Regions from separate parts of the Nocardia sp. NPDC060249 genome, predicted to be linked through region 3. Evidence: riboswitches for the same ligand, from Rfam matches in the RefSeq annotation. Region 3 holds a riboswitch; each other region holds the start of a gene.
What was found. A riboswitch is a leader RNA that binds a small molecule or an ion and turns the genes downstream of it on or off. The one in region 3 is predicted to bind cobalamin.

Region 1 (5,601 bases), on a different contig from region 3:
GAGCGCTGCCTGAGTCATCCGCCGTTCTTCGCGCAGCCTTCGTAGTCTGGCCCCCGCGTACATCTTCCGCACGTCGCAGATCCTAACGCCACCTGTTCGCAATGTTTGCTCAAAGTGGCGAATGCCTCGGGAGAAGTCCAGTCCTGCAAGGGATTCTACCTGTATCTACCCGTGCGTAACATGCGAAGTCGCGGCCGGCGGCAGGAAGAAGTTCGCTCGCGGTGACCGAATCATCGCGGCGGTGCGGTGCGGCGTTCCCTGAGCGGTTGCCGGAGAATTCACCATAGCGCTTCGGCATCGCCGTTTCGAGGCCGATCGCCGATCTTCCCGGCATCCGGCCATACCGATCGCCGAGGTAGCGGCGCCGATCCGGTCGCGGTGACCGCGCGCCGGTCCTGCGCCGAACCACTGCCCCGGACGGAAACGTCGTCCGGGGCAGCGGTTCTGTGTGCCGGTTACCGTCGCGGTGGTCGGCTCCGGTCGGCGGGTGCGGTCAGCGCAGTGCCGCGGCGGCCGTCACCAGATTGCGCAGCGACGCTTCGACCTCCACCGATCCGCGGGTCTTCAGACCGCAGTCCGGGTTCACCCAGAGCCGTTCCGCCGGAACGGCTTTCAGAGCGGCAGCCAGGGAGATCGTGATCTCCTCGACCGACGGCACCCGGGGCGAGTGGATGTCGTAGACGCCCGGTCCGACACCGAGCGCGAAACCGGCCGCGTTCAGATCGTCGAGGACCTCCATGTGCGAGCGCGCCGCCTCGATCGAGGTGACGTCGGCGTCCAGGCCCGCGATCGCCGAGATGACCTCACCGAACTCCGAGTAGCACAGGTGTGTGTGCACCTGGGTGGTGTCGGCGACGCCCGCGGTGGCGAGGCGGAACGAGTCCACCGACCACTGCAGGTAGGCAGGCTGTTCGGCAGCGCGCAGCGGCAGCAGCTCGCGCAGGGCGGGCTCGTCGACCTGGATGATCCGCGCGCCCTGGGCTTCCAGGTCGACGGTCTCGTCCCGGATGGCGAGCGCGACCTGGCGGGCCGAGTCACCCAGCGGCTGGTCGTCGCGGACGAACGACCACGCCAGGATGGTCACCGGGCCGGTGAGCATGCCCTTGACCGGCTTGGTGGTCAGCGACTGGGCGTACCCGATCCACGACAGCGTCATCGCCTCGGGCCGGGCGACATCGCCGAACAGGATCGGCGGACGCACGCAGCGGGTGCCGTAGGACTGCACCCAGCCCGCCTCGGTGACGGCGAAACCGTCGAGCAGCTCGGCGAAGTACTGCACCATGTCGTTGCGTTCGGGCTCGCCGTGCACCAGCACGTCGAGACCGAGCTTTTCCTGCAGGGTGATCACCTCGGCGATCTCGGCCTGCATCCGCCGCACGTACTCGGCCTGGTCGATCTCGCCCTTGCGCAGGGCGGCCCGGGCCAGCCGGATGGTCGAGGTCTGCGGGTAGGAGCCGATGGTGGTGGTCGGCAGCACCGGCAGGTCGAGGTGATCACGCTGGCGGGCGCGACGCTCGTCGGCGGGGGAGCGGGTCAGGTCGTTCTCGTCGAGCGCGGCCAACCGGCTCCGGACCTGATCGTTGTGCAGACGCGGATCGGTCCGGCGTGAGTCGGCGGCGGCGCGGGCCGCGGCCAGCTCGTCGGCGACGGCGTCGACACCCGCGGTGAGGGCGGTGGCCAGGACGCGCACCTCGCCGACCTTCTCGCTGCCGAAGGCCAGCCACGAGCGCAGCCGCTCGTCCAACCCGGTCTCCGGGGCCAGCGCATACGGCACGTGCAGCAGCGAAGACGAACTCGACACGGCCACCGAGCCGGCGCTGCCCAGCAGGGTGCCCAGGGTGCCGAGCGCCGCGTCGAGATCGGCCCGCCAGATATTGCGGCCGTCGACCACCCCCGCCACCACCAGCTTGCGGGACAGCGCGGGCACCGCCGCGACCGCCGAGACATCGGCGCCCGCGGTGAAGTCGAGAGCGACACCCTCGATGTCGGTGTCGGCCAGCACCGCCAGGGCGGCGTCGGGGTGGCCGAAGTAGGTGGCGACCAGGATCGCGGGCCGGTGCTGCTCGGCCGACAGCGCACGGTAGGTCCGGCCGACCAGGGCGAGCTCCGCCTCGGTCAGGTCGGTGACCAGCACCGGCTCATCGATCTGGACCCACTGCGCGCCCGCGTCCGCCAGCTGGGCCAGCAGGTCGAGGTAGAGCGGCAGCAGTTCGGGCAGCCGCTCCAGCGCCGCGTTGCCCGCGGCCTTGGCCAGCTTCAAGAAGGTGATCGGACCGATCACCACCGGCCGCGCGGGCACCCCGAGCTCGATCGCCTCGTCGAGTTCGGTCAGCAGCTTGCCCGGATGCAGGGAAAAGGTGGTGGCCGTGTCGATTTCGGGCACCAGGTAGTGGTAATTGGTGTCGAACCATTTGGTCATCTCCAGCGGAGCGACCGTGTCGGTGCCGCGCGCGGCCGCGAAATAGCGGTCGAGCGGATCGTCGATCCCGGCCACGCGCGGCGGCAGCGCGCCGAGCAGTTCGGCGGTGTCGAGCATCTGGTCGTAGTAGGAGAAGGTGCCCACCGGTACCGAGTCCAGTCCGGCCTCGGCGAGTTCGGTGAGCTGGGCGCGACGGAGCTGACGGCCGACCGCGTGCAGGTGCGCGGCATCGGCGCGGCCCGCCCAGTAGGACTCGGTGGCGCGCTTGAGTTCCCGGTTCGGACCCACGCGCGGTAGGCCGAGAACCGTTGCGGTGAACGGGGTATGCGAAACAGTCACGGAGATTCTCCAGTGTCGTGCGGGGAGAGCCGTCGCCTTTTCGCGGGCACAAGCCACACAGCCGACACCGGTCGCGACAGACACGACAGGTCGGCATCGGTGGTCCGCGCGCCCGATCCACGAGGCGGTGGCCGCCGGATACGGCGTATCCGGCACAGTCGGCAGGTCTTCGGACTCGCGGGCACCGGTCGTGTGATCGACCGACCTACTGGCCGTCGCTTCCCAGGCGTGCAGCCCAGTGCTGATGACGGCGGTCGTTCCTGCTCACCGCTGCGGGACAGTCCCGGATTCTCACCGGGTTCCCTCTCACCCGGTGCGGAACATGATCCGCACCCGGGTTTCGACGCCTACGCGGGAGGTCGGGGCTCCGACTCTTCCACCGCGCATGCGAACCAGCTGCCTGCTCAGCATAGGCCCTCAATGGGGTCATAGGTCACCTCCCCATCCCGAACACGGCCGTGACCTGCGGTTGCGCCCACGGTGTCCGCGCGCACCGCGCAGCGCCGCCCACGGTGAGATGTGACGGCCTGATGAACGCAACTTCGCAGGTAGGCAGGTGTTCGGTGTGAAGATTGCTGCGAAGCCACCTTGCGTGTCCGGCCCCGGCTCCTGGCCGGGTACCGTAGGCCAATGTTCTCGAAAGTCTTGGTCGCAAATCGTGGTGAGATCGCTATCCGTGCCTTCCGCGCGGCCTACGAACTCGGCATCGGAACGGTCGCGGTGTTCCCGTACGAGGATCGCAATTCCGTCCATCGCCTGAAGGCTGCCGAGTCCTATCAGATCGGTGAAGAGGGTCATCCCGTTCGCGCGTATCTGTCGATCGAGGCGATCATCGAGGCCGCCAAGAGCGCCGGTGCCGACGCGATCTACCCCGGGTACGGGTTCTTGTCGGAGAATCCTGACCTCGCTGCGGCGTGTGCTGCCGAGGGCATCACGTTCATCGGTCCAACCGCTGAGATTCTCGAGATGGCGGGTAACAAGGCCACGGCTATCGCGGCGGCGAAGGCGGCCGGGCTGCCGACGTTGAAGTCCAGCGAGCCCTCGGCCGATATCGATGAATTGCTCACCGCCTCGGCCGAACTCGAATACCCGATCTTCGTTAAGGCCGTTGCCGGTGGTGGTGGCCGTGGTATGCGCCGGGTTGCCGCGCCTGAGCAGTTGCGTGAGTCGATCGAGGCCGCGTCGCGGGAGGCGGAGTCGGCGTTCGGTGATCCGACGGTGTTCCTCGAGCAGGCGGTGGTGAACCCGCGTCATATCGAGGTGCAGATCTTGGCTGATCAGCACGGCAATGTGATGCATTTGTTCGAGCGGGATTGTTCGCTGCAGCGTCGTCATCAGAAGGTGATCGAGCTCGCGCCCGCCCCGAACCTGTCACCGGAGTTGCGTGAGCGTATCTGCGCTGACGCGGTGGCCTTCGCCCGCCAGATCGGCTATATCAACGCGGGCACCGTGGAGTTCCTCCTCGACGAGCGCGGCAACCACGTGTTCATCGAGATGAACCCGCGTATCCAGGTGGAGCACACGGTCACCGAGGAGATCACCGATGTCGACCTGGTGCAGTCGCAGCTGCGTATCGCGTCGGGCGAATCCCTCGCCGACCTGGGGCTGAGCCAGGAGACGGTGCAGATTCGCGGCGCCGCCCTGCAGTGCCGCATCACCACCGAGGACCCGGCCAACGGGTTCCGCCCCGACACCGGCCGCATCACCGCCTACCGCACCCCCGGCGGCGCGGGCATCCGCCTCGACGGCGGCGCGAACCTCGGCGCCGAGATCGGCGCCTACTTCGACTCGATGCTGGTGAAGCTCACCTGCCGTGGTCGTGACCTGCCCGCCGCCGCCGCTCGCGCCCAACGCGCGCTGGCCGAATTCCGTATCCGCGGCGTGACGACCAACATCCCATTCCTGCTGTCGGTGCTCGACGACCCCGACTTCCAGGCCGGCCGGGTGACCACCTCGTTCATCGACGAGCGTCCCGAACTGCTCACCTCGCGCGGATCGGCCGACCGTGGCACCAAGATCCTGACCTATCTGGCCGACGTCACCGTCAACAAGCCCAACGGTGACCGCCCGACCACGGTGTACCCCTACGACAAGCTGCCCGCTGTCGACCTCACGCTGCCGCCGCCGGACGGTTCGCGCCAGCGTCTGCTCACCCTCGGGCCGGAGGGTTTCGCGCGTGCCCTGCGCGAGCAGAAGGCGCTCGGCGTCACCGACACGACCTTCCGTGACGCGCACCAGTCGCTGCTGGCCACCCGCGTGCGCACCAACGGTCTGCTCGGCGTGGCGGGCCATGTCGCGCGGCTGACCCCGGAGCTGCTCTCGATCGAGGCGTGGGGCGGGGCGACTTACGATGTGGCACTGCGATTCCTGCACGAGGACCCGTGGGAACGCTTGGCGGCCTTGCGCGAAGCCGTGCCGAACATCTGCCTGCAGATGTTGCTGCGCGGTCGTAACACGGTCGGCTACACGCCTTACCCCGAACAGGTCACGCGCGCTTTCGTTTCCGAAGCCGCCACGACCGGTATCGATATCTTCCGAATCTTCGATGCCCTCAACAACGTCGACCAGATGCGTCCGGCCATCGACGCCGTGCGCGAAACCGGTACGGCCGTAGCCGAAGTCGCCCTGTCCTACACCGGTGACCTGCTCGACCCGAACGAGTCGCTCTACACCCTCGACTACTACCTGAAGCTGGCCGAACAGATCGTCGACGCGGGCGCACACGTGCTCGCGATCAAGGATATGGCCGGTCTGCTGCGCGCCCCCGCGGCTGCGAAACTGGTGACCGCGCTGCGCAGCAACTTCGACCTGCCGGTGCACGTGCACACCCACGACACCCCCGG
Region 2 (5,601 bases), on a different contig from region 3:
TGAATGCTGGAGACCGCGACGACCTGGTCCTGCGCGCCGAGGGCGAGCACCATCGAGATGAGATTTCCGTCGTTGACGAACATCCGCTGCGCGGGGGCGGGGAACGGGGTTTCCTTGCCGCAGTTGAGGATCGGGATCGTCGTCGCGGATCCCGTGGTTGTTCCGGAGCAGGCCGTCAGGACGGCGGCAAGGGCAGTGGTGGCCAGGATCCGGCCGTGGTTCTTCATCGTCGCGCCTCTCGCGGGGTGATCAACAGGTGGTCTTCGCCGGTCGCCGGGTGCTGGACGCGTGTCGCGTCCACACCGAATACCTCGGCCACGACATCGGGGGTCAGCGCCCGCGCCGGTGGCGCCGGTGGTCGGGTGGAACCGTTGTGCAGCACGATGATCCGATCGCAGTAGCGGTCGGCCAGGGACAGATCGTGCAGGGCGGCTACGACGGTCCGGTTCAGGCTTCGGATGAGGGCGAGCAATTCCAGCTGGTGGGTGACGTCGAGATGGTTTGTCGGCTCGTCGAGCAGTAGCACCGGGGTGTCCTGGAGCAACGCCCGGGCGAGCAGCACCCGCTGCCGTTCGCCGCCCGACAGGTGCTGTACCTGCCGGCCCGCGAAACCGGGCAGATCCACCGACGCCAAAGCCTGTGCCACCCGCTGCTGTTCGCGCGGGGCACCCAGGCCCCACGGTGGCAGATACGGCGTCAACCCGAGGGCGACCACTTCGCCCACCAGCATGTCGGCGGGCGGGTTCTCGTCCTGCGCCACCAAGGCCACCGTCGCCGCCCGCTGTCGCGGCCGAAGAGCGTGCAGCTGCTGACCGTCCACGAGCACGCGGCCATGGCTCGGCCGGGCTACCCCGGCCAAGACCCGAAGCAATGTCGACTTGCCGCTGCCGTTGGGACCCACGACACCGATGGTTTCCCCCGGCTCGATCGAGAAGTCCGTTCCGGCGACGATGGTGCGTCGACCGATGGCGCAGCTCAGCGTGTCCGCCCGGAGTGCGCCCTCGGTGGTCCGGGCGCGCGATCCGGGATCCGGTTCGACGGCGCGCAGCCTCATGGCGTGCCGAACTGGTAGCGCCGCCTGCCCATCAGCAGCAGGAAGGTGGGTGCGCCGATGAGACCGGTGAGCACGCCGACCGGGATTTCGGTGGGACGCACCAGGATCCGGGTTGCCGCGTCGGCCACCACCAGGAACAGGGCACCGCCGAGTGCGCAGGTGGGAAGCAGATGGCGATGGCGGGGGCCGACGATCATCCGGGCGGCGTGCGGAACGACCAGGCCGACGAAGCCGATGCCGCCCGACACCGCGACCAGGACGCCGACGAGCACCGCGAGCAGCACGAACAGACCGATGCGCAGCTGTCGCACCGGGACGCCGACCGACGACGCGGTTTCCGCGCCGAGGGTGAGCGCGTCCAGCCATCCGGCGATCGCCAGGAGGATCGCGCCGCAGACCGCCACCACCGTCAAGGGCAGGGCGATGGTCGTCCAATCGGCACCGGCGAGACTGCCGAGCAGCCAGAACAGCACCGACTCCGCCGCCGCCGGATCCGTGCTGCGAAAGACGAGGAAACTGCTGAACCCGGCGAACGCCGACCCGAGCACGGTGCCGGTGAGCACCAGCCGCAGCGGCGTGAGACCGCCCTGGGCGAACGCGATCAGGAACACCAGGGCCGCGGCGCCGAGCGCGCCGAGCAGCGCACCGCCCGACAGCGCCCAGATCCCCGCACCGGCGAACAACCCGGAGGTGATGACCGCGGCCGCGCCGACACCCGCGCCGGAGGAGACACCGAGCAGGAAAGGATCTGCCAGCGGATTGCGCACCAGCGTCTGCATCGCGGCCCCGGCCAGCGCCAACCCCGCGCCGACCACCGCTGCCAGCAGGGTGCGCGGCACCCGGAGCTGCCAGACGATGGTGTCGATGCCGAGGTCGGTGGGTGTCACGCCGGTGAGTCGCGCGGTGAGGGTGTCGAGCACCGCGGACACGGGCACGATCTCGGCGCCGAATCCGGTGGCACCGATCATGGCGACCAGCAGCAACACCGCGAGCAGGGGTAGCGCCAGCGAGATCCGAGCACGGATCATCGCGAATTCTCCACAGGCAAGCGCGGCCCTTTCAGCGGGTGTCCCGGCGAGGGAGGTCTGACTTTCGCCGCGAGGCGATCACAGTGGCGCGACCGTTCCGGAGTTGCACCGGATTCCCGCACCCGCCGAGGTTGGCACCCGAATTTTACCGCGGCACGCAGTGCCGATGCGGAGCCGGGCCCTTCAAATCATGGAAACGCTAATAGTGTTCGGGGACGATCGCGGTTGCTTGAATTCGTCTATGTACCGACCGAACACCTTTCGACCCGGCCTGCGTGGCCGCGCCACCGCCGCACTCCTCGCGATGGCAACCGTTGCGACGCTCGGCCTGACCGGCTGCGCGCAAGGCAACGACACACCGGTCGGCACCCCCGACGCGCCACTGCCCACCGAGGTTCCACCGGGCACCACGCTCGTCGTCGCCGATCAGTCGGAACGCCTGCAATCGGCGCTGCGGCTGTCCGGTGAGCTGGACAAGCTGCCGTTCAAGATCGAGTTCGCCAACTTCGTCGGCGGCCCGGCCATCCTCGAGGCGTTCCGAGCGGGCGCGGCCGACGTCGGTCAGGTCGGCGATGTGCCGCCGATCCACGCGCTGGCCGCGGGCCAGGACGTGCCGATCATCGGTTCCTACCAGACCAACCCCCAGGCCCTGAAACTCGCTGTGGCGCCGGGCCGTTCGATCAGCAAGCTCACCGACCTGAAGGGCAAGAAGATCGCCTACGCCGAGGGCACCGCCCAGCAGGCAGCGGTGCTGAAGGCGCTCACCAAGGCGGGTCTGAAGCCCACCGATGTGGAGCTGGTCCGGCTGCAGCTGGCCGAGTTCCCTGACGCGGTCCGCACCGCGCAGGTCGACGTCGCGCCGCTGATCGAACCCAACGTGACCCGGTTCCTCCGCACCGAGGGCGCCTCGCTGATCCCGGACTCGGAGACCACGGGCATCTACAGCGGCCTCGCCTACCTGTACGCGCGCCGGGCGGTGGTCCAGGATCCGGCGAAGGCCGCCGCCACCCGTGCTCTGGTCGGCGCGTTCGTGCGCGCCTGGCAGTGGACCAACACCCATCGCGAGGAATGGGCCACCCGCTACTACGTCGGAAGCCAGAAGGTCAGCGCCCACGACGCCAAGCGGATCGTCGAATCGCTGGGCACCTACACCTTCCCGCACCTGGACCAGCAGCTGATCGCCCGGCAGCAGACCACCATCGACGCGATCGACGCCGTGGGCGAGCTGCCCAAGAAGATCAAGGCCGTCGACGGTTTCGACCTGCGCTTCGACGCCGCGGTCACCGAGGCGGTCACCGCCAGCGGAGCCGCGTACGCACCGGCGGTGAGCTGATGGCCACCATCGATGCCGGGGCGCTGCGCAAACTCAGGACCAGCACCGCCCCGGTCGAGGCACTCGCCCCGCGCGGGCGAGGCCGGCGCAGACTGGGACCCGGCAAGCCGATCCCGTTCGGCTTCGCCCTCGGTCCGGTTCTGCTCATCGGTACCTGGGTCATCGGCTCCGCGATCGGGGCCATCGACCCGGAGACCCTGCCCGCGCCGTGGACCGTCGCGCAGACCGCGGGCGAGCTGATCGCCGACGGCCGGTTGCAGTCCAACCTGCTGACCTCGTTGCAGCGGGCCGTGATCGGCCTGGTCCTCGGTGTGGCGATCGGCGTGGTGCTCGCGCTGGTCGCGGGGCTGAGCCGGATCGGTGAAGCCGTAGTCGACGGTCCGGTGCAGATCAAGCGGGCGATCCCGACGCTGGCACTGATCCCGCTGTTCATCGTGTGGTTCGGGATCGGCGAGCAGATGAAGCTGATCGTGATCACCACCAGCGTGCTCATTCCGATCTACATCAACACCCACGCCTACCTGCGCAGCGTCGACGCGCGCTATGTGGAACTCGCCGAGACGGTCGGGCTGTCGCGGTGGGGTTTCCTGCGGCGGATCGCGCTGCCGGGTTCGCTGCCCGGCTTCTTCCTCGGGTTGCGGCTGGCGGTGACCATTTCCTGGCTCGCGCTGGTTGTGGTCGAACAGGTCAACGCGACCAGCGGCATCGGCTATCTGATGACGCAGGCGCGCACCTACGGGCAGATCGATGTGATCGTCGTCGGCCTGGTGATATACGGACTGCTCGGACTGTTCGGCGACCTCGCCGTGCGGGCAACGGAACGAAGGGTGCTGGCATGGCGACAGACACTGGGCGACTGAGCTCCGACGAGCGGGTCGTCGTCCGCACCCGCGCCCTGACGCGCGGCTTCGGCGAGCGAATCGTGTTGGACGGCATCGACATCGAGATCCGGCGCGGTGAGTTCGTCGCGCTGCTCGGGCGCAGCGGTTCCGGTAAGAGCACGCTGCTGCGGGCACTGGCCGAACTCGATTCCGAAGTGCCCGGATCCGGTGACCTGACGGTGCCGACGCAGCGCGCGGTGGTGTTCCAGGACTCGCGGCTGCTGCCGTGGACGCGGGTACTCGACAATGTGGTGCTCGGGCTGACCGGGCGCGACGCGCAGCAACGCGGGCGGTCCGCACTGGCCGAAGTCGGGCTGGCCGGACGGGAGAAGGCCTGGCCGCGTGAGCTTTCCGGGGGCGAACAGCAGCGGGTGGCCTTGGCCAGGTCGCTGGTGCGTGAGCCGGAATTGCTCCTGGCCGACGAACCGTTCGGCGCGCTCGACGCGCTGACCCGGATTCGGATGCACGCCCTGTTGCAGGCGCTGTGCGAGCGGCATCGGCCCGCCGTGCTGCTGGTGACCCACGATGTGGACGAGGCCGTGCTGCTCGCCGATCGGGTGCTGGTCCTCGACGAGGGCCGGATCACGATCGACCAACGCATCGAGACCCCGCGCCCGCGCAGGCACGCGCACCCGGAGTTCGTCCGGCTGCGCGAGGTACTGCTGACCGGGCTCGGCGTCGACACAACAGAGTCAGAGAAAGTGAAACAGGCCTCATGAGTGCACCGCGTCAACTGAGTCTGAACGCGTTCATCTACCCGTCCGGGCACCATGAGGCCGCCTGGCGGCATCCCGACAGCAGGCCCGACCGCATCTACGACGTCTCCTACTATCAGGAGATCGGGCGCACCGCGGAGGCGGCGAAGCTCGACGCGGTGTTCTTCGCCGACGGTCCCGCCCTGCGCACCGATGTTCGTCACAATGCGGCGCCCGGCCTGGAGCCGATCACGCTGCTCACCGCGATCGCCGCGGCGACGACACATCTGGGCCTGATCGCGACCGCGTCCACCACCTACTACGAGCCCTACAACCTGGCGCGGCTGTTCTCCTCGCTCGACCACATCTCCGGTGGACGCGCGGGCTGGAACATCGTCACCACCGGAACCGACCTGGCCGCGGCCAACTTCGGGCTCGAACGCCACCCGGATCACGCCGAACGCTATGCCCGCGCACGGGAATTCGTCGACGCGGTGGTCGGGCTGTGGGACAGCTGGGAGGACGACGCGATCGTGCTCGACCGCGCCGCCGGTGTGTACGCCGATCCGGACAAGATCCATCCGATCGACTTCGTCGGCGAGCACCTCAG
Region 3 (5,601 bases):
CGCCGCGGATCCGGCCGTCAGTGCCGTCATGACGCGGTGCGCGTTGGCGTCGTCGAGCGCCGAGGTCGGCTCGTCGGCCAGCACCAGCGGCGGATCGAGAGCACGTGCGGTCGTCACCGAACCGCGTTGCAACATGCCGCCCGACCACATGAACGGACGCTGCCGGACCGCGGTCCCCGGATCGAGGATGTCGACGGTGGCGAGGTCGGCGATGATCCGCCCGTCGGGAACCGCCCGCCCGCGAATGCGCCATGGCTGAGCGATATTGGCCCCCACCGGCATGATCGGGTCCATCGCGCTGAACGGGTCCTGACTGACGTAGCCGAGCACGGTGCCGCGTATTTCGCGAAAGTCCTTCCGAGACAGCGCGACCCCGTCGACGAGGATCGTGCCCCTGACCTGTGCGGTGTGGCCGAGGGTACCGAGCAGCGCCCGGACGATGGTGGTCTTGCCGCTCCCGCTCGGCCCGACCACAGCGACCGTCTCGCCGCGATGGACGCGTAGCGACACATCGCGCAGCACGGGATCGTCGTCGCGGTAGGTGATGGTCACCCCACGGAGCTCCGCGATGGGCGTCATCGCCGCTCCGTGTCTCGAAGGCCCTCGGCGATCAGGTTCGCCGCGGCGGCCATGGCCAGGATCGCCACGGACGGGGTGATCAGCAGCCACGGTGCGGCGGTGAGGAATCGGCGGGCATCGCCGAGCATCGCGCCGAGTTCGGCCTCGGGCATCTGAACCCCGAGCCCGAGGAAGGACAGCCCGGCCAAGGCGACCACGATGCCACCGAGCCGCAGGGTGGCCACGATCAGGAAGGGGCCGAGCACCGCGGGCAGGAGATGTCGCGCGCCGATCGCGGGTCGGCTCACTCCGGCTACCCGCGCGGCGACGACGTAAGGGCGCGAGCGGGCCTCGAGGGTGAGTGCTCTGGCGACTCTGGCGTCGGCGGCCCAGCTCGCGATCACCAGCGCCATGAGCAGATTCAGGTAGCCGGGACCGAGCAGGCCGACCACGGCCAGCGCCAGCACCAATCCCGGGATGGCCAGCACGATGTCGATCGCCCGGGAGACCGCCCGGTCGAGCCTGCCACCGTAGAGACCGGCGCCCACGCCGACGAACAGACTGATCGTCGCCGATCCGGCCAGGACCAGCAGCGCCGAGAGCAACGACAGCCGCAGACCGTACATCACCCGGGCGAACTGATCGCGCCCGTATTGGTCGGTACCCAGCCAGAATTCGGTGCCCGGCGCGACCAGCTTGTCCCCGTAGTGCGGTTCGTTCGGTGGATAGTGCGCGATCAAGGGACCCACGATCGCCAGGACCAGCAGGACCGCGAGCACGATGATCCCGGCGCGCACGGACCCGGGTAGGCGACGACGCACGACGGTGCTCATGTGTCGACCGCGATCCTGCGGTCGATCACCGCGGACAGCAGATCCGCGACCAGACTGCTGATCACATAGCTCGCTGTCGCGAACACCGTGAACGCCTGGATGACCGGCAGATCTCGCGTTCTCACCGACTCGACCACATACGAACCGAGCCCGGGCCAGGTGAACACTGTTTCGACGACTGTCGCCCCGCCCAGCAGCACCGCGGTACCGACCGCGAGCGCGTGCAGCGACGGAACGGCGCTGTTGGGCAGCGCGTGCCGCCACAGAATCCGCCACCGCGAAGCCCCACGCGCCCGCAACACCGCACCGGTCGGCGAATCCATGAACGTCAGCAGATTCGCCCGCAACAGCCGCGACCAGGTGTCGGACAGACCGACCGCCAGGCACACCGCGGGCAGCCACACTTGGCCCCACGTTCCATCGAGCGCGGCCTTGCCGAACCCCAGCCCGACGACGAACACCTGGATCAGCAACAGCGCCACCACGAATCCCGGCACGGACGCGAACACCAGAGCCAGCCACCGGGTGCCGTGATCGGGCCAGCGTCCCGGATGCCGTGCCGCGACAACGCCGAGCACCACCGACAACGCCAGCGCGAGGAACAGCGCCGTCGAGGCCAGGGTCAAGGTCGCGGGGAGACGCTCGCCGAACTCACCCGAGACCGGCCGCCCCGACACGAACGACAGCCCGAGATCGCCCTGAACAACACCCCACAGCCAGTGCGCGTACTGCTCGAAGACAGTCCGATCCAAGGACAGCGAGTGCGCGAGCGCGCTGATCTGTTCGGGGGTCGGCTCCGGGACACCCTGGGCGAGCAGGATCATCCGCGCCGGATCGCCCGGCGCCAGCGGGAGCAGAGCCCAGATCAGCACGCTCGCCCCGAGCAGCGTCAGCCCGGCCTCGACGACCCGGCGCCGGGCCAGGACCAGCAACCGCATCGCGGCCGCTAGTCGCCGGTCCGGCTGGTGAGATGCCTGCGCACGTTCGACACCCGGTAGTCGGCCCACTCCGGGCCGGTGACCACCGTGAAGTACTTGAACGTCCCGGCCGCCACGTACGCCTGCTCACGCACCAGGATCTCCTGCGCCCGCTCGAGCAGTGCGTCGCGGCGTGCGGTGTCGAACTCGCCACGCAGTTGCGCACCGATCGCGTCGATCTCCGCGTTCGCCACGCCCTGGGCATTCGACGAGCCCCCGGTCGTCCAGCGCACCAGGTACGGCTGGATCGGGTCGGCGGTGCCCGACAGCGAACCGCTCAGCGCCACCGACGATTCCCACGCGCCGGGGTCCTTCTTCACGGCCGCGGAATCCTCGGCATTGTTGATCTGCAGGTCGAAACCGGCGCGGGCGAGCTGGTCCTTCATCGCGATCGCGACATCGTTGGTTTCCGGGCCCTGGGCCTGAGTCACGAACCGCACCACCAGCTTCCGTCCGTCCTTGGCCCGGATCCCGTCGCCGCCGGGCACCCAGCCCGCCGCGTCGAGCAGGCGTTTCGCCGCGTCCAGATCGTGGACCTGGTTGTCGAGCGCGAACGACATCGACGGCGGGTACAGCCCTGTGGCGGGTGCGAACTGGCCGTTGCCGACATCGGCGGCGACACCCGCGTAGTCGATCGCCGCGGTGAACGCCTTGCGCACCGCGGTGTCGGTGAAGATTCCCGCCTTCAGATTCATCTCCACCAGCAGCGACTGCAGTGCCTGCGCCGAGGACAGCACGTGCATGTCGCGGTCACCCCGCAGTTCCAGCTTGGCCGAGGTGGACGGGTAGAACGCCATATCGGCCTCGCCGCTGCGCACACCGGCCAGCCGGGCCTGCTCGTCGGGCACGACGCGGACCGTGACTCCCCGCAGCGGCGGCGTCCCCTCCCAATGGTTCGGGTAGGGGGCGAGTTCGAGATTGTCCGGGGTCCACGCGGTGATCGCGTACGGACCCGAGTACGCGCCCGCGCCGACGATCTTCGCCGAATCGCCGCCCGCGGCGTCCATCGCGGCGACGTCATAGATCTGCAGTGAGTTGTCGCGTGCCGCGAGCGCGGCGGGAACCATCGCGTTCGGCGCCGGGGTGGTGATCACCACCCGCGCGCCGTCGGCGGTCACCGTGGTGGCCGGGTCCAGATAGACTTTGGCCGCGGTGGATTTCGCGATCTGCCTGGTCAGCGCCGCGGCGACGGCCGGTGCGTCGACCGGCTTGCCGTTCTGGAACGTGACACCCTCGCGCAGCCTCACGACCCAGCGGGTGTCGCCGTCACGGACGACCGATTCGGCCAGCCACGGCGCGATCTCGCCCGACTCCGTGATCTGCAGCAGGTTCTCCGCCACGCCCCAGTCGAACAACCAGTTCGTTCCGGTGCCCGCCGGATCGAGACCGGCGATCTTGTAGGAGTTGTAGATCGTCAAGGTCTGGTCACCGGCTTCGCGCAGCGCGCGTGCCGCCGAGGCGGCGCCACCATCCCCGTTGTCGTGTGCGGCGCAACCGGTGAAGACCAGCGCGACGGCGAGCATGCCCGCTATGGTCGCGGCGGCGCGGAAACGGCGACCTCGTCCGATTCCGGCATGGTCGGACAGCCGCGCGGCACCTGGCCCGCGGCGAGTGAACACTGGCATTTCCCTCATCCTCGTGAAACTCGATCCTGAAGCAGCGCAGGTATCCTGGCTCCCGGATCAACGCTCGCCCTCGGCCTTCCAACCCAGGAAAGGTCGTGGCCACATGATGAAGGTCTGCTACCCGGTCACAGTTGCGGGACAGCCCCGGATTCGCACCGGTGTTCCCTGCGCAGCGAACTTAGCATTGCCTCACCGAAGACGGATCGGCTGCGTGGTGGCCTCGCGCGCGGCCCGCAGTTCCGTGGCTACCGCCTCGGTGCCTTCGGCCAAGGCTGTGGCGAGGATTCTGATCTCGGTGACCTTCTCGGCGCCGCAGGCCTGGAAGGGGCGCAGCCGCTCATCGAGACCGGGCGCGGGGGTCAGCGCGTACGGAACATGAAGCAGCGAGCAGGAACTCGACACCGCGACCGAGCCGGTGACGCCGAGCAGCGAGCCCAGGGTGCTCAGCGCCGCGTCCAGATCGGTGCGCCAGGTGTCGCGTCCGTCGACCACCCCCGCCACCACCAGCTTGCGGGTCAGCGCCGGGATCGAGGCGACGGACCGCAGTGTGGCCCCCGCGGTGAAATCCAGGGCGACACCGTCGATGCCCATGTCGGACAACGCGGCCAGAGCGCTGTCGTTGTGCCCGAACGAGGTGGCGACGAGCACGGCGGGCCGCCGCGGGGTGCCGCACAGCGCGGCATAGGTGGATCGCAACCGGGCCAGTTCGGTGGTGGTGAGATCGGTGCCGAGGATCGGTTCGTCGAGCTGTACCCACGACGCGCCCGCGTCGGCGAGCCGCGCGAGCAGGTCCTGATAGAGCGGGACCACTTCGGCGAGCCGGTCGAGCGGGTCACCGTCGGCGTGCTCGGACAGTGTCAGAAAGGTCAGCGGGCCGACGACCACCGGGCGCGCCGGTACTCCCAGGGCGGTCGCTTCGGCCAGCTCGGCAAGCAGTTTCTGAGGGTGCAGGCTGAAGCGGGTCTGCTTGTCGATCTCGGGAACGAGGTGGCGATATTCGGTGCCGAACCACTGGGCAGACCGCAGTGGGGCGATGGTGCCGGTCCCCTGCGCGGCGGCGAAGTAGCGGTCGAGCGGGTCGGCGATATCGAGCACCCGGGCCGGCAGCGCACCGAGCATGACCGCCGTGTCGAGCAGGTGATCGCGATAGGAGAAAGTGCCGACCGGGATGGAATCCAGGCCGGCCGCGGCCAGCACGCTCAGGTGGGCGTAGCGCAGTTCGCGTGCGGTGGTGTGCAGTTCGGCGGCGTCGGCGGCGCCCGAACGGTAGGCCTCGACGGCGCGCTCTAGTTCGCGGTGGGGTCCGATCCGGGGCAGGCCGAGAACGGTTGCGGTGAACGGAGTGGGCGGGACTGCCACGGTCATCGTCTCCAGTGCGGTGCGAACGGTCGCCGCCGATTCCGAGCAGCGTCGACCGTCGACCGCTGGCCGACGAGGAGATGTCGCCGTGCCGGAATGCTCCGGAGGTCGAGGAGGTCGGTCCGCGCGCCCGGTCCACGAGGCGGTGGCCGCCGGGCACGGCGTGCCCGGCACAGCGGGCAGGTCTTCGGACTCGTGAGCACCGGCCTGGCTCGGCCGACCTACTGGCCGTCGCTTCCCGGGCGGAGC
Region 4 (5,601 bases), on a different contig from region 3:
TGGATACCCACCGAGGTCCACACCGGGCCGAGCGAGGTGAAGGTCTTGCGGCCGTCGACGCGGTAGGAGCCGTCGGGCAGGCGCCGGGCGCTCACCACCGAATCATCCAGTCCCACATCGTTTCCGCGTTCACCGTGACCGGCCGCGAATACCTCGCCGTCGCGGACCGCGGCGAGCAACCAGCTGAAGTCCTCCGCGCCGGAGACGGTCAGCGCGGCAGCGGGCCCGGTCCAGTACAGGTGCATATTCACCGCGAGCGCTGTCGCGGGTGCCCAATACGCCAATTGCCTTTGTTCCCTGGACAATTCGCTGAGCGACAGGCCCCGGCCACCGTACTGCGGCGGCAGCGCGGCGCGCAGGTACCCGGCCTCGCGCAGTTCCTCGAAATCCTCGGTGAAGAAGGTGTTTTCAGCGTCGTAACCGGCCGCGCGGGCGTGGAACCGGTGGTAGTCCTCGGTGCTGAAGAAGGCGCTCGGCGCGGCGGCCGCCGAGAGCGGGGAGGTGCTGCTGGCCACGACGGTGGGTGTGACGGTGCTGGTCATCGCTGGTCTCCCGGGTTCGCCTCGGCGGCGAGATCGATGGCTTGCGCGAATCGGCGCGACGCCGAATGTGGCAAGTATCGCGGGCCGGCCGGGCCGCGGTGAAGCAATAGAATCGGCCCGATCACATCCCGAACGTCAGTAGAAGACCGGCCCGGGAACGCCACCGCCGGCCGCGATGGCATCACCGGTGATGGCGATGCTGCGTGGCGAGGCCAGGAACGTCACCACATCGGCGACCTCACCCGCGTCGATGATCCGGCGGATCGAATTCTTGACCAGCTGTGATTCCAGCTCGGCCACGTCGCCACCGTCTTGCTCGACCTGGCGGGTGAGCCGTTCGGTGAGCCGTTCGGTGCGGGTGAGACCCGGGTGCACGACTGTCACATTCACCCCGTGCGGCCCCAGCTCGTCGGCGAGGTTCTTGGTCAACGCCGAGACGCTCACGTTGCGGATGGTCTGCCCGATCGAATTGGCCTGCCGCGCACCGAGCCCGCTGATGTTGATGATGCGACCCCACCCCTGCGCCACCAGATGGGGAGCGACGGCACGTGCGGTGCGCAGGTATCCGAGCACCTTGATCTCGACCTCCCTGCGCACGATCTCGTCGGAAGTGGCTTGCAGATCGCCGCCCGCGCCCGCGCTCCACGGTGTGGCGGCGGAGTTCACCAGGATGTCCACGCCACCGAGTTCGGCGACGGTGCGCGCGACGAGTTCTCTCACCTGCTCGTCGTCGCCGGTGTCGGTCGGTACCGCGATCACCCGCCGTCCCGTTTGCCGAGCGATCTCGTCGGCGGCGGCGCGCAGCGGGTGCGCCGACCGTGCCGCGAGCACCACATCCACCCCCTCCGCCGCGAGCCCTCGCGCGATAGCCAGACCGATTCCCTTGCTCGCGCCGGTGACGATCGCCCGTTTCCCATCCAGTCCCAGATCCATGGCCCGACGCTAACAATCACACCCACAACGCCACACGCCCCAGCTCGAGATGATCGAAACCCGCAGCAGCCAGGGCTTCTCGCAATGTCCGGCGCACCGCGTAGGATATCGCCTGTCCGTAGGGAAGACCGGTGCAAGTCCGGGGCTGTCCCGCAACTGTGAGGCTCGTTCCCGAGCCGAAGCCAGATACCTGCGGACGAACTGTTGAAACGGTCGTGATCACGTGGGTATTGATCGATGCGCCGAACCGAGCCACACCGGTTGTGACTTGTTTGCGCATGTCTTCGTCGCGTGAGAGCCCACGCGATAGGAGCCTCCATGCAGCCGTCGAATCTGCGCCGCCGCACCTTCCTGCTCGGTGGCGCGCTCGCCGCGGGCACGGCCCTGGTCGGGTGCAACCGCTCGGCACCGTCCGGGAACTCGGTCGACACCTTCACCGCCGCCTTCCAGGGCTCCGGTGCCGGTGAGGGGATCGATCCCGGTGTGAACACGCTGTTCATCGACGAGGCTCGAATGAAATCGGTCTACGACGGACTGTTCGAGATCGATGAGACGATGACGCCGATCCCGCGCCTGGCATCAGCGGCAGAGCCGAACGCCGACGGCACGCGGTGGCGCATCACCCTGCGAGACGCCGTCTGGCACAACGGAAAAGCCGTCGGCGCCGACGACGTGCTCTACACCTTCTCGAGGGTGCTCGGACCGCCGCAGCGCCGCCCGTTCATCGCCGCCTCCTCACTCGACAAGGTCGACCTCGCCCAGAGCCGCGCCATCGATGCGCGCACGGTGGAGATCGTCTTGAAGGAGCCCTCTTTCGAGTTCCTGATCGCGTTGTCGGCCTATGGGACCAAGATCGTGCCGAACGGAGCCACCGACTTCGAGCGACCGGTGGGGACCGGCCCCTTCGTTTTCGACTCCTTCACGGCCGGTAAAGAATTCGTGGCCACCGCCAACGATCGCTATTGGGACGGCGCCCCCTCGATCCGTCGACTGCGCATCGTCAGCGCGGAGTCCGATGCCCGCCTCGCGGCGGTACAGAGCGGCGAGATCGACTACGCCGACAACCTCACCCCGTCGGCCGCACGGACCCTGCAAGGCAGGCCCGGCCTGACGCTCGCGGCCACCCCCAACAGCGGCATCTACTTCTTCGCGATGAAGACCGACCGTGCCCCGTTCGACAACCCTGATGTCCGCCGGGCGGTCATGCGGATGCTCGACCGCGACGAACTGGTCAAGGTCGCGCTCGAGGGCAACGGCGAGGTCGGCAACGATGTGTTCGGCAAAGGCTTCCAGTACTACGCCGACCTGCCCCAACACACCTACGATCCCGACGAGGTGGGCCGGTTGCTACGCCGCGCCGGGGTCCGTGACCTGTCGTTCGACCTGTTCACCGCGCCGGTGGCGCACGGATTCGTCGAGTCGGCAAGGCTTTTCGCCGAACACGCGAGCCGCTGTGGGGTGAAGGTCAACGTCGTCCTCGGTTCCAAGGACACCTATTACACCGATGCGCTCAACACCGGCCACCTCACGATGGGCCAGTCCGGGCCACTGCCCGTTCCGAACCATTTCGCGTCACGACTGCTCACCGGATCGCCGCAGAATCGGACGAAGTGGTCCGATGCCGAGTTCGACGCGCTGTACGTCAAGGCGCAGTCGACACCTACCGAGCAAGGACGCGCGGCGATCTACCGCACCATGCACGAAATCCTGTACGACCGAGGCGGCTTCGTCTTCTTCGGCAACACCGCCTGGAACAGCGCCGCGGGTGATCGTTTTCAGCAACTGCCCGCCGCGGTGCCGAACTCGCACGGCTGGGCCCGATTCGACGAGGTGAACGCTCGATGACCGAACTGGACGCGGCGACGGCGCGGTACTGGCTCGAACGCTGGGACCGCCAGCAGGAGCACTACATGCCCGACCGCGAGCAACGATTCGAGGTGATCGGCGATGTGCTGGACGAACTCGGTGACCGCGACGACCTGTTGATCGTCGATCTCGGGGTCGGACCGGGAACCCTGTCGCAGCGGCTGCTCGACCGGTTTCCCGACGCCCGCGTTGTCGGCGTCGACGCCGATCCGCTGCTGCTCGGTCTCGCCGAGCCGGCGTTGGCCTGCCCTCGTTTCCGCACAGTGAACGCCGACCTGCGCACCGAGGGATGGCTCGACGCACTGGATCTGGAGCGAGTCCCCGACGCGTTCGTCAGCACCACCGCCCTGCACTGGATGAATCGTGATCCGTTGCGTGCGTTGATCAAGACCTGCGCGCAAGCGCTGAAGCCCGGCGGGTTGTTCGTCGACGGTGACCACCTGTACGAGGGCCCAGCCGGTACCGGGCTCGATGCTCTGGGCAAATCGTTGACCGCGCGCCGCGCCGAGCGACAAGGAACCGGGGACGGCGAGGACTGGGCCGCCTGGTGGGACGCGGTGAACCGAGCACCCGAGCTCGCCGACCTCGTGCGGGCCCGCGACGGCGGATTCGAGCACACCGTGCACGATCGCCCGACCGTGCACGACTACGTCGCCTTCGCCCGCGACGCGGGATTCGCCGAGGCCGGGATCGTCTGGCAGTACGGCGACGACCGCATCGTGGTCGGTATCCGGTAGCGTCCGTGCGCTTGTCGACCCCGTTCACCCGATTCCTCGTGCGCCGCACCGTCATCGGGGTCGGTCAGCTCGGTGTGCTGCTCGCCTTGGTGTTCGTGCTCTCACTGCTGCTGCCCGGCGATGCCGCCGACGTGCAGAGCAACGACGTCCTCGGCGCCGAGCAGCGTGCGGCGGCCAGGCATCTGCTCGGCCTCGACGTGGCACCGGTCCAGCGTTTCCTGGATTGGCTCGGCGGCGCCGTGGTCGGGGACTTCGGCGTGTCCTACGCCAACGGGCACCCGGTCGGCGACGTGATCGCCGACCCGTTCCTGACCACCGCGCTGATGGCCGTGCTGGCATTGGCGCTGCTGGTTCCTGTCGCCGTCACGGCCGGGTTCGCGGCGGGCTCGGCACCGGGATCGTGGTGTGATCGGATTGTCAGCACCGTCAGTATCGGGCTCGATTCCATTCCGGATTTCGTGCTCGCGGTCCTGCTCGTCAGCTACCTCGCCCTCGATCTGGGCCTGCTGCCCGCCACATTCCTGGGGACCGACCTCGACACCCTGCTCGACCGTCCCGAATATCTGGTGCTGCCGCTGATCGTGATGGTCGCTCGCGTCGCCGCTCCCCTGGTTCGGCTGGTCCGCGCCGGTGTCATCGATGTGATGGATCAGCCCTACATCGCCCAGGCCCGCCTGCTCGGCGTCGGCCGGATGTCGCTGCTGGCCCGGCATGTCGCGCCCAACGCGCTCGCGCCCGCGATGCAGGAACTCGGGCGCACCGGGGACGGATTGCTCTCCGGTGTGCTCATCGTGGAGGCGGTGTTCGTGGTGCCCGGCATCGCGTCGGCGCTCATCGGCGCCATCGGCAACCGTGACGACCCGGTCATCCTCGCGATCGTCGCGATCACCGGTATCGTCGCGATCGCGATCAACACCGTCATCGACATCGCCGGGCAACGTATGGTGCCGGTGTCGGCCGAAGGCATCCGCCGATGACCGTGCGCCGCTGGATCTACAGCGTGCTGGTCGCGGTGCCGGTACTCGTCGCGACCGTGGGGCCGTTTCTCGCCGTGGGGGCGCCACCGCACCGTCAGTCGCCGTTCGGGCCGTCGGACTGGTCACCGTTCGGCACCGACCGGCTCGGGCGTGACGTGCTGGCCGCCGCACTCACCGGCGGACGGACATTCCTCGTCGTCGCGGCCGTGACCGTCGCCATCGCCTATCTCGTCGGGTCGCTGATCGGTGTCGCGGCGGCCGCGGCGCCACGCGCGTGGGTGGACGAGTTGCTGATGCGCCCGATGGATGTGCTGCTGTGTCTGCCCTCGTTGCTCATCATCATGGTTGCCGCGTTACGCACTCGTGGCTCGGCGGTCGCTATCGCGTGTGCGATCGGTTTCGTGCTCATCGCGCCGATCTCACGATTCGTTCGCATGACGGCCCGCGGGACTGTCCACGGTCCGGTCATGGACGCGTTGCGGATGCAAGGCGAGAGCCGCGCCTTCCGATACGGCAACTACGCGGTAGCCGAGATGTCCCGGCCGA

Region 1: linked by a shared signal. The riboswitch ahead of metE (5-methyltetrahydropteroyltriglutamate--homocysteine S-methyltransferase) and the one ahead of ACFWFP_RS12165 (ABC transporter substrate-binding protein) in region 3 are both predicted to bind cobalamin.
Region 2: linked by a shared signal. The riboswitch ahead of ACFWFP_RS27140 (FecCD family ABC transporter permease) and the one ahead of ACFWFP_RS12165 (ABC transporter substrate-binding protein) in region 3 are both predicted to bind cobalamin.
Region 4: linked by a shared signal. The riboswitch ahead of ACFWFP_RS20565 (ABC transporter substrate-binding protein) and the one ahead of ACFWFP_RS12165 (ABC transporter substrate-binding protein) in region 3 are both predicted to bind cobalamin.

What each region holds. Positions count from the first base shown of each region.
Region 1 is NZ_JBHXAQ010000001.1:488,013-493,613, forward strand. It holds gene ACFWFP_RS02180 (short-chain fatty acyl-CoA regulator family protein) at 1-72, opposite strand, end outside; gene metE (5-methyltetrahydropteroyltriglutamate--homocysteine S-methyltransferase) at 494-2,758, opposite strand; cobalamin riboswitch at 2,901-3,098, opposite strand; gene ACFWFP_RS02190 (pyruvate carboxylase) at 3,389-5,601, shown strand, end outside.
Region 2 is NZ_JBHXAQ010000010.1:5,907-11,507, forward strand. It holds gene ACFWFP_RS27130 (ABC transporter substrate-binding protein) at 1-227, opposite strand, end outside; gene ACFWFP_RS27135 (ABC transporter ATP-binding protein) at 224-1,054, opposite strand; gene ACFWFP_RS27140 (FecCD family ABC transporter permease) at 1,051-2,082, opposite strand; cobalamin riboswitch at 2,115-2,240, opposite strand; gene ACFWFP_RS27145 (ABC transporter substrate-binding protein) at 2,324-3,415, shown strand; gene ACFWFP_RS27150 (ABC transporter permease) at 3,415-4,275, shown strand; gene ACFWFP_RS27155 (ABC transporter ATP-binding protein) at 4,251-5,015, shown strand; gene ACFWFP_RS27160 (LLM class flavin-dependent oxidoreductase) at 5,012-5,601, shown strand, end outside.
Region 3 is NZ_JBHXAQ010000002.1:955,768-961,368, reverse strand. It holds gene ACFWFP_RS12180 (ABC transporter ATP-binding protein) at 1-579, opposite strand, end outside; gene ACFWFP_RS12175 (ABC transporter permease) at 576-1,391, opposite strand; gene ACFWFP_RS12170 (ABC transporter permease) at 1,388-2,329, opposite strand; gene ACFWFP_RS12165 (ABC transporter substrate-binding protein) at 2,338-3,993, opposite strand; cobalamin riboswitch at 4,011-4,203, opposite strand; gene ACFWFP_RS12160 (hypothetical protein) at 4,183-5,358, opposite strand; cobalamin riboswitch at 5,513-5,601, opposite strand, start outside.
Region 4 is NZ_JBHXAQ010000005.1:250,300-255,900, reverse strand. It holds gene ACFWFP_RS20575 (acyl-CoA dehydrogenase family protein) at 1-542, opposite strand, end outside; gene ACFWFP_RS20570 (SDR family NAD(P)-dependent oxidoreductase) at 678-1,475, opposite strand; cobalamin riboswitch at 1,555-1,688, shown strand; gene ACFWFP_RS20565 (ABC transporter substrate-binding protein) at 1,794-3,320, shown strand; gene ACFWFP_RS20560 (class I SAM-dependent methyltransferase) at 3,317-4,078, shown strand; gene ACFWFP_RS20555 (ABC transporter permease) at 4,090-5,055, shown strand; gene ACFWFP_RS20550 (ABC transporter permease) at 5,052-5,601, shown strand, end outside.